One region of the Arthrobacter globiformis genome, then DNA from elsewhere that is predicted to be linked to it. Evidence: riboswitches for the same ligand, from Rfam matches in the RefSeq annotation. Region 1 holds a riboswitch; each other region holds the start of a gene.
What was found. Region 1 has a riboswitch for S-adenosylmethionine ahead of QFZ33_RS23530 (DUF1737 domain-containing protein). Riboswitches for the same ligand answer to the same signal wherever they lie in the genome.
Positions count from the first base shown of each region.

Region 2: linked by a shared signal. The riboswitch ahead of QFZ33_RS17450 (aminotransferase class V-fold PLP-dependent enzyme) and the one ahead of QFZ33_RS23530 (DUF1737 domain-containing protein) in region 1 are both predicted to bind S-adenosylmethionine.
Region 3: linked by a shared signal. The riboswitch ahead of QFZ33_RS08460 (PLP-dependent transferase) and the one ahead of QFZ33_RS23530 (DUF1737 domain-containing protein) in region 1 are both predicted to bind S-adenosylmethionine.

Region 1 covers NZ_JAUSXI010000001.1:5,034,849-5,038,112, forward strand. The annotation lists gene QFZ33_RS23520 (aromatic amino acid ammonia-lyase) at 1-271, opposite strand, end outside; gene QFZ33_RS23525 (NtaA/DmoA family FMN-dependent monooxygenase) at 294-1,589, opposite strand; SAM riboswitch class IV at 1,839-1,953, shown strand; gene QFZ33_RS23530 (DUF1737 domain-containing protein) at 1,967-2,275, shown strand; gene QFZ33_RS23535 (rhodanese-like domain-containing protein) at 2,272-2,682, shown strand; gene QFZ33_RS23540 (O-succinylhomoserine sulfhydrylase) at 2,684-3,264, shown strand, end outside.
Region 2 covers NZ_JAUSXI010000001.1:3,757,021-3,760,284, reverse strand. The annotation lists gene QFZ33_RS17455 (class I SAM-dependent methyltransferase) at 1-547, opposite strand, end outside; gene QFZ33_RS17450 (aminotransferase class V-fold PLP-dependent enzyme) at 650-2,056, opposite strand; SAM riboswitch class IV at 2,091-2,204, opposite strand; gene hisN (histidinol-phosphatase) at 2,386-3,198, opposite strand.
Region 3 covers NZ_JAUSXI010000001.1:1,858,919-1,862,182, forward strand. The annotation lists gene QFZ33_RS08450 (CPBP family intramembrane glutamic endopeptidase) at 1-706, shown strand, start outside; gene QFZ33_RS08455 (VOC family protein) at 848-1,486, opposite strand; SAM riboswitch class IV at 1,617-1,692, shown strand; partial or broken gene QFZ33_RS08460 (PLP-dependent transferase) at 1,704-1,891, shown strand; SAM riboswitch class IV at 1,997-2,112, shown strand; gene metX (homoserine O-acetyltransferase MetX) at 2,125-3,264, shown strand, end outside.

The sequences.
Region 1 (3,264 bases):
CGAGGATGGATTCCTGCTCCACGGCGGTGTCCCGGCCGGAGCCGAGCAGGGTGTTCAGGCCGTAGACCCGGTGGCCGGAATCGATGGCCGCCTGCACCACCTCGCGGGACAGGCCCACGAGCTCGAGGGCGTCGGCGCTGAGGACCACCTCCACTGCGGGATCGGCCGCCGCGGCAGCCACGTCGTCGGCACGGATGTGGGCCGTCCCGATCAGGAACGTGCCGCGCCCGACCCCCGGCATCAGTCCGTCGTGTCCCCCGGTCCCTGCCATTGCACCAGCCCCGGCCATGGCGTTAGAAGTCCAGCAGGTTCCGGCGGAAGCCGCCATCGCCGTAGCTCGTCCGCAGCAGCCCCCGCCTGCGGAGCACCGGCGCCAGCCTGTCCAGCACCCCGTGAATGGTCGCCGGGTCGACGAAGCCGGAGAAGAGGAACCCGTCTCCGCCCACTGCAGCTCCGGTTTCCTCGAAGTAGTCGGCGATCTCCTCGGCCGTGCCGATGATGCTGTCGCCGGCCCCGCCGCTCCGTGCCTGCAGGATCTGCCGCAGCGTGGAACCCGGCGGCGCGGCCTTGGAGAAGTGCTCCAAGGTGCCCTGGTTGCTGTTGGTGCTTAGCTGCGGGAGCGGCGCGTCCAGGTCGAACTGCTTGAAGTCGATGACGGACAGGTAGGAGATTGAGTTGAGCTGGCTGTCGATGTCCCGCTGGGTCAGCTCCCGGCGCGCGGCCCGCAGCTCCTCCGCTTCGGCCCTGGAACCGGTGACGGTGGGTTTGAGGACGAACAGCACCTTGACGTCGTCGGGGTTCCGGCCGGCCGCGGCGGCCTCGGCGCGGATGGAGTCCCGGTACGCCTTCATGCCGTCGGCGCCGCGGGCTAGGGCGATCGCAACATCCGCGTTCGCACCGGCGAAAGCCTTGCCCCGCGGGGACGCCCCCGCCTGCACCAGCACCGGCTCCTCCGGCAGCGGGGCCGTGTTCAGCGGTCCCCGGACCCTGAAGAACTCCCCCACGTGGTGGATCGGCCGGACCTTGGTGTGGTCCGCGAAGATCCCTGCCCGGGTGTCCTCCAGGATGGCGTCCGGTTCCCAGCTGCGCCAGAGCTTGCGCACGACGTCCACGAACTCCTCGGCCTTCTCGTAGCGGAGGTCGTGCTCAATCTGCTGGTCCAGTCCGTAGTTCTGTGCGGCAAGATCGCTGCCGGAGGTCACCACGTTCCAGCCCAGCTGCCCGTTGGAGAAGTGCTGCAGCGTGGCCAGCAGCCGGGCCGCGGTGAACGGCGGGTAGAAGGAGGCGCTGATGGTGGGCACAATGCCCATGTGCTCCGTGGCGGCGAGCAGGTACGGCACCAGTGCCAGCGGATCGTGCTTCGGTGCAAAGGATGCCTGCGCCAGCGAGACCTCCGCGCTGCCGCCGTAGGTGTCGGGGACGGTGAGGGAGTCCTCGATGATGAACAGGTCCAGTCCCGCCCGCTCAAACTCACGGACCGCATGCTGGTAGGGGGCGGGCTTCCTCCAGTCATAGCCGATTCCGTAGCCGGGTGTCCCCCAGCCCTGGACCCCGAAGCCGTGGCCCACAAACCATCCAAAGTGCAGCATGGGAGTCACTGTATTCGGGGTCGAATCATTCACTGCGGCCTGGTTTCATCCGGCGTTACGGCGGTTCATCTTCCGTCATTATCCTCCCGGCCACCTGCTTTGTAACCGCAACGCGGGGTCACTCACGGCCGCTTCCGCAGCCCCGATTGGGCCGCAAGTGACCCTCCCCACCCGTTGCTGTTTGATGCGTTACGGAAGATGACGACGGCGGCGGTGCGCGCCGCCGTCGTCAGTGTTACGTTTTTGGGGAGTAATGAGTACCGGCACTAAGCCCTGACTGGCCGGTCGGCAACCCTCCTTCCACGGCGGGGTGCCTCAGGTGAATACTCGGCATATCGACCACTTCGAGCTGCAAGCGTGAGAAAAGGAGATCCGTCGTGTCAGACGCCCCCGCCGTTGCAACGCTGCCATCCCAGCAGGATAAACCCGAGGAAAAGCTGTTTTACCGCCTGATAACGGGCCCGGACGACCGTGCGTTCTGTGAGCGCATCTCGGCCGCCCTCGCCGAGGGGTACGTGCTGCACGGCAGCCCTGCCGCCACCTTCAACGGCACCGCCGTCATCGTGGCCCAGGCCCTGATCCTGCCCGCCGCCATCGCCACCGCTGACGCCGCCGTGGCCACCGCCGTGGACCGGCTGGACTCCGACGAGGACCTCGCCGAAGAAGCTTACGAGGGCCACGCATGAGCTACGCCGGAGACCTCACCCCGCAGGACGCCTGGGCCAAGCTCGAAGAGGGCGCCATCCTGGTGGATGTCCGCACCGAGGGCGAATGGGCGCACATCGGCGTTCCGGACACAAAGGCGACGGACAACGATCCCCTGTTCATTCAGTGGACCTTCCCCGGCGGCATTCCCAACCCCGACTTCGTCGAGCAGCTGAAGCAGCAGGCGCCGGAGGACACCGGCGTGGAGCTGATTTTCCTGTGCCGCTCCGGCCAGCGCTCCATCGCGGCGGCAATAGCCGCCACCCAGGCGGGTTTCACCGCCTACAACGTGCTCGAAGGCTTCGAGGGCGAACCCGACCGCTACGGTGAGCGCACCGTGAACGGCTGGAAGAACCGCGGCCTGCCGACCAACCTGGGAAAGAACTAAGTTGACCTTTAATCACGACGCCGCCGGCTGGAGCCCCGACACCCAGGCCGTCCGCGGCGGGCTTGACCGCACCAATTTCCAAGAGACCACCGAGCCCGTCTTCCTGAACTCCGGGTTTGTCTACGAGTCCGCCGCAGCCGCGGAGCGCGCCTTCACCGGCGAGGACGAACGCTTCGTCTACTCGCGCTACGGCAACCCGTCGGTGGCCACCTTCCAGGAACGGCTCCGCCTCCTCGAAGGCACTGAGGCGTGCTTTGCGACGGCGTCCGGAATGTCCGCCGTGTTCACCGCCCTGGGCGCCCTGCTCGGGGCCGGGGACCGGGTGGTCGCCAGTCGTTCCTTGTTCGGCTCCTGCTTCGTGATCCTCAACGAAATCCTGCCGCGCTGGGGTGTGGAGACGGTGTTCGTGGACGGTCCGGACCTCGAGCAGTGGCGCGCGGCCCTCTCTGTGCCCACCACGGCCGTCTTCTTCGAATCCCCGTCCAATCCCATGCAGGAAATCGTGGACATCGCGGCGGTCAGCGAACTCGCCCACGCCGCCGGCGCCAAGGTTGTGGCGGACAACGTCTTCGCCACCCCGCT
Region 2 (3,264 bases), 1.3 Mb from region 1:
TTTCCAGGGAGGTGAATTCCGGGCCGATTTTGGGGCGGAAGTCGGGTTTGTGGACGTCCCCGGCGTGCATGATGCGGGACAGCCGGTGCACCCAGGGCACTGATGTGTCCAGCTGGTTCCAGATCAGGCCCAGCACCCCGTGGGGCTTGAGGATCCGGGAAATCTCGGTGCTGGCCCGCAGCGGATCGCACCAGTGCCATGCCTGGGCAACGCTGACGACGTCGAACGCCGCCTCGGGCAGTCCGGTTGCCTCCGCGGTCCCTTCCAGAGCTTGAACCCCGGGGTAGGCGCCGCTGAGCTGCTCCAGCATGTCCACGGAAGGATCCACCCCGCTGACGCTCAGCCCGCGTTCCACGAGCAGTGCGGTGAATTTACCGGTTCCGGCGCCGATGTCGGCGGCGGTAAGGGTCCCCGGGGGGATGAGCCAGTCCGCGGAATCACCAGGGTAGCCGGGACGAACGCGGTGGTAGTGCTCGCCTCCGTCCTGGAAGCTCTGCCCAAGCTCCTGCCGCCGCCCGTGATGAAGTTTGGGACCGCCCCGTGCCACGCACAGTCTCCTTAGCCCGACGTCGAAAATTACCTTTCGAATTTACCGCACGGGGACCGCTGCCGTGGCAGGCGGGGGTGGCGTCTTAGTCCCGGGTGGCGATTAGTCCTGCGCGCAGGGTGCGGCGCCCGCAGTGCCGGGGGTGTTGGGTGCCCACTCCGGGTAGGTGCGGGTGTCGTTCGCCGGGACCCAGCGTCCGGCGTCCACCACGTAGTCCCAGCCGAGGCCGGAGCGGTGGAGTTCCTCGAGGCCGGCGAGCAGCCGCTGGGCGTCCTCGAGCCGTGATCCCACGCCGAAGCTGGCGCGCAAGGATCCGGACGGCAGGCCGAGGCGCTTCAGCAGCGGGTGGGCGCAGAAACGGCCGTCGCGCAGGCCCACGCCGTGTTCGGCCGACAGGTAGGCGGCCACCAGGCCGGCGTCGTAACCCTCGACCGAGAAGTTGACCACACCGATGGCGTCGTCCGGGTTACTGTCCGCGAAGATCTGGTGGACGGTGATGCCGTCGATCTTGCCCAGCCCCTCGACGAGGAAGGACCGGATGGCGGCCTCATGGGCGTGCCAGCCCTGCGGATCAAGGGCTGCGATGACCTGGGTTGCCCGGGCCAGGGTGGCTGCGCCGAGCACGTTCGGTGAGCCGCCCTCGTGGCGGGCGGGGCCGGTGGCCCAGCTGACGCCGTCGAGCCTGGCCTCGCTGACGGCTCCGCCGCCGGCGAGGTGGGGGGTGCCGGCGTCGAGCCAGTCAGGGCGGCCGATTAGGACGCCGGCGCCGAAGGGGGCGTAAAGCTTGTGGCCGGAGAAGGCGAGGTAGTCGACGTCGTCCGCGGCGATGTTGACGCGGCGGTGCGGCGCGAGCTGCGCGGCGTCCACCACGATCCGGGCGCCGAATTCATGGGCCAGCGCAGCGAGGCGCCGGATCGGAAGGATTTCGCCGGTGACGTTGGAGGCGCCGGTCACCGCAAGGAGGCTGACATCGCCTTGCTCCAGTTCGGCACGCAGGCTGCTGATGGTGGCCTCGAGCGTTTCCGAGGCCACCACGCTGCGGTGCGGCACTCCCTGCCAAGGCAGCAGGTTGGCGTGGTGCTCGATGTCCAGGTACAGCACTTCACCGGTGTGGTGGTGGTCCTCCACCGGCAGGCAGCCGGCCAGGAGGTTGAGGGAGTCGGTGGTGTTCCGGGTGAAGATGACGGCGTCATCGACGCGGCCGCCCACGAACTCCCGCACGATGTTCCGCGAGTTCTCGTACACGGAGGTGCTGATCTGCGAGGCGTAGCCGGCGCCGCGGTGCACGCTCGCGTAGTACGGCAGGATCTCGTTGAGGTACGCAGAAACCACCGACAGCGCAGGCGCGGAGGCGCCGTAATCGAGGTTGGCGTAGCGGACGTGGCCGCCCTGGATCAGTGGAGCCTGGATTTCTGCGCCGGTGACGGCAGCCAAGGGACGGCCCGCGGCGGCAAATCGGCCGTCCAGCACGCCTGAGTCGGTGGTGGAAGAAATGGTTGCAGTCGTCATGGGACCTCACTGAGAAAGGACCCCGTGTGACGGGGATCCGCGCTTGCCGGGTCCGTTCCGGATCGGCCTGGTCGTCACCCGGGGCACCCCACCGCGAATGGAGGGTTGCCGGCCAGCTAACCGGGGTTTAGCGCTGGCACTCGTGACCTGTTACGAGACTAGGACATCCGGACGGGCGATGAAAAAGCCGGTTCGGAATGTTAAGCGGATTATTACGCAGCCCTGCTATCGGACTTCAGGCCGAAGAAACGACGGCGAACGCCCGCAAAAGGGGGCGTCCGCCGTCGTAATATTCAGCGCAAAGGGCACCGGGCAAGGTGGGAGCAAAACTAGAGCAAATCGTCCAGCTGCGGGTTCAGGCGCTTCAGGACTTCCGAGTGCAGGATCGAATTGGTCGCCAGCGCATTGCCGCCGAACGGGCCGTCGGTGCCTTCCAGGGAGGTGAAACGGCCGCCTGCCTCCGTCACGATCGGCACCAGCGCCGCCATGTCGTACAGGTTCAGTTCGGGTTCGCAGGCGATGTCCACGGCTCCTTCGGCCACCATGCAGTAGGACCAGAAATCGCCAAAGGCCCGGGTGCGCCAAACTTCCTCGGTGAGCTGGAGGAACTCATCGAGGTTTCCGCGGTCTTTCCAGCCACCGAGGCTGGAGTAGGACAGCGAGGCGTCGGCGAGGCTGGACACGTTGGATACCTTGAGCCGCGTGGCGGCGGCCAGGGAACGGCCCGAGTAGGCACCGGCGCCCTTGGCCGCCCACCAGCGCTTGCCCAGCGCAGGGGCGCTGACCACGCCGACCACGGGTTCGCCTTCATCGACGAGGGCGATTAGCGTGGCCCACACCGGCACCCCGCGGACAAAGTTCTTGGTGCCGTCGATGGGGTCGATGATCCAGCGGCGGGAGCCGTGGCCGGAACTTCCGAACTCCTCACCGAGCACGGCGTCACGGGGACGGGAACGGGACAGCTGGCCGCGGATGGACTCCTCGGCGGCCTTGTCCGCATCGGTGACCGGCGTCAGATCTGGCTTCGTCTCGATCTTGAGGTCCAGCGCCTTGAACCGGCTCATGGTCTGGTCGTCCACGGAATCGGCCAGCACATGGGCCAGACGCAGGTCATCGTTGTACGTTGAAGCAGGTTGGGTCATGGTTCCAAACTACCCTCAAAGGTCCGGCTGGGCGGGGAGGCAGCCGCCGGGCTGCGCCCGGGAAGG
Region 3 (3,264 bases), 3.2 Mb from region 1:
CGTCTACTCCGTGGTGCAGCTGCTGGACAAAATGAGCCGGGCACCGCTGGCACAGGGGACCTCCACGCTGAACAGGTCGCAAAGCACCCGCGAGTACTTCGACCTGACCTACCAGCTGCTGGACATCATCTTTGCCCTGGTGCCGGTCCTGCTGGTGATCTTCTTCCTGACCGACCAGCGCCAGGCGAAACCGGGGTCAGGGCACGACGCCGGTTCCGCGTTCCGGAAGCTGGGATTCAACTTTGCCCGGCCGGGCAAGGACCTGCTGCAGGGGCTCGGGCTGGCCGCCCTGATCGGGATCCCCTCGCTCGGCCTCTACGCCGCCGGACGTGCCCTGGGCATCACGACCGCGATCATCCCCAGCGGTCTGGACGCCTACTGGTGGACGGTGCCAGTGCTGATACTGTCCGCCCTGCGCCACGCGATCGTGGAGGAAGTCATTGTGGTGGGCTACCTTCTAGACCGGTTCGGCAAATTCGGCTGGTCCGTGCCCCTGGCGATCTTTGTGTCCTCAATGCTCCGTGGCAGCTACCACCTGTACCAGGGCTTCGGACCCTTCATCGGAAACGCCATCATGGGCGTGGTCTTCGCCTGGATCTACACCAGGACCCGCCGGGTGATGCCGCTCGTCATTGCGCACGCCCTGCTGGACATCGTCGCGTTCGTCGGGTTCAGCCTGTTCGGCAAAGCGGTCGGCCTGGGGTAGTCGGCCTGGGGTAGGGATCAGCCATTCGGCAAGGCCGATGTGCCGGGCCAGCGCCGGCCCTTAAAAGTGATTCGGCCGCCATCGGCGGGTGACGTCATTGGCACCCGCTGATGGCGGCCGAAGTGAAGGGCAGAAAGTGCGTCAGATGGTGACGGCGCCCGCTGCGGTTTCGAACGTGACCGAGAGGATGCCCGGGGTTCCGTGCGGGGCGACCCAGTTCACGGCGACGTCCTCCAGCGGCCTTTCGACGGGCTCGCCGAGCCACTCGGTCACGCGCTCGGCAGAGCCCGCGATCGTGAGGCTGGACATCTTCACATTGCTGTCATAGGCGTTGGACGGGTGCAGTTCCGCATCACCCTCCCACTTCAGCATGTAGGGGACCTGCGGGTCCGCGATCAGGCCCAGGATGCCGATCTGCTTCCAGACAAGCTCCCGGCCGTCGGGGAACTTGCGGTTGCCGTTGACTGCGGAGCGGCCCAGGCGTTCCTCGAAGGGGGCTAGGTCATCAACTTCGACGCACCAGCCCATCCAGCCGCCGCCCGCCGCGGACCGGGCCCGGACGGCCTGGCCAAACGGCGCCTTGTCCGACGCCGGGTGGTCCAGGACCTCAACGACCTCAAGGTATTTGTGTCCGGCCAAGGGAATAATCATGTTCCGGGTCCCAAACCGGGGGTGCACTCCGCCCTTTACGGCTTCGACGCCGAGGGCAGAGGAGATACGTTCGGTGGTGGCCGCGAGGCCATCGTGTTCACAGGCGTAAGAGACGTGATCCATGCGCATGCCCTCATCTTGGCACTTTGTGACGGGGCTCTCAGCTAAGGGTTGCCTAACCTCGCGAAAAGCCCATACTTTGAAGAAGTTCGTCACAAAGCTGTGCGCGTAACAGTCCCATTCCTGCGCTGATCGCAGGTCATGAGTGCCAACGAACAAAGCCCCGGCTCGCTGGCCGCAACCCTTCAACCGCGGTGGGGTGCCCCGGGTGAAGAAACGCACGCCATCACACATTGGCGACGTCCGCTCCCTGGTCATCCACCCGGCGTCGACCACGCACAGCCAGCTCACGCCGGAGCAGCCGGACGTGGCCGGGTTTGCCCCGGCCACGTCCGGCTGTCTGTGGGCCCGGAGCACATCAATGACATCCTGGCCGACCACGACGCCGGCTCCCGCGCGGCAAAAGGCGCATGACTTTCCCGCGCTACCGGTGTGACTCCCGTCCCGTGAGGGGGCCGGGAGTCACACAGCCGTCACATTCTTCGCGCAGCCGTCCGACTATTTCGTAAACTTGCAACAGGTCATGAGTGCCAGCGACAGCCCCGGCTTGCTGGCCGGCAACCCTCCTTCCGCGGTGGGGTGCCCCGGGTGAGGACCTGGCCTGCCGGACAGCTGCCGGCGGGCAAGCGCGTAGAAGAGGTTTACCTATGACGATTTCTGTCAGCACCGACGTTCCGGCCAGCAAGGCTCCGCAAGGCACGGCTGCGGGCGGCACCGTTTCGGACGGCACTGTTCCCGACGGCCGTATCCCCGATGGCCGAGTTCCCGACGGCTCTGTCCAGCACCTCAACATCGGCAGCCTGGAACTTGAGGCCGGGGGATTCCTGCCGGACGTGACCCTGGCCTACGAAACCTGGGGAACGCTCAACGAGGACGGCTCCAACGCCATCCTCGTTCAGCATGCCCTCACCGGGGACACGCACGTGACCCGGGGCGGCGCGGGGACTGAAGAAGGCTGGTGGGAACAGCTCGCCGGGCCGGGTGCGCCGGCGGACACCGACAGGTTCTTCGTCATCTCCATCAACATCCTGGGCGGCTGCTACGGGTCCACCGGGCCGTCGTCGGCCGCTCCGGACGGCAAGCCCTGGGGTTCACGCTTTCCGCTGGTGACGCTGAGGGACTCCACCGTGGCCGAGGCGCGGCTGGCTGACCGGGTCGGCATCAGCAGCTGGCACGCCGTGGTGGGCGGCTCCATGGGCGGGGCACGCGCCCTCGAATGGGCAGTCACTTTCCCGGAGCGGGTGCGCCGCTGCGGTGTCATCTCCGTCGGCGCCAGGAGCACGGCCGAACAAATCGCCTTCGCCCAGGCGCAGACGCTTGCCATCCGGCAGGACCGCCACTTCAACGGCGGTGACTACTACGGCGGACCGGAGCCCGCGGATGGCCTGGCGCTCGCACGGCGGATTGCACACATCACCTACAGGTCTGCCTATGAACTCGATTTCCGTTTCGGCAGGAACGCCCAGGCCGCTGAAGAGCCGCTGCAGGCTGATGCCCTGGCGGGCCGCGGCCGCTACCAGGTGGAGAGCTACCTCGACCACCAGGGCAACAAGCTGGTCCGGCGCTTCGACGCCAACAGCTACATCGCCCTGACGGAAGCACTCATGAGCCATGACGTCACCCGCGGGCGGGGGACGCTCAAGGAGACCCTCGCCCGGACCACCGCCGACTTCTTCGTTGCCGCAGTGGAGTCGGACCGGCTGTACTTTCCGGCCCAGTCGCTGGAGCTGGCCGAATCCCTGCCCGGAAACGTGGATGTCCACATGATCGATTCGCCGATCGGCCAC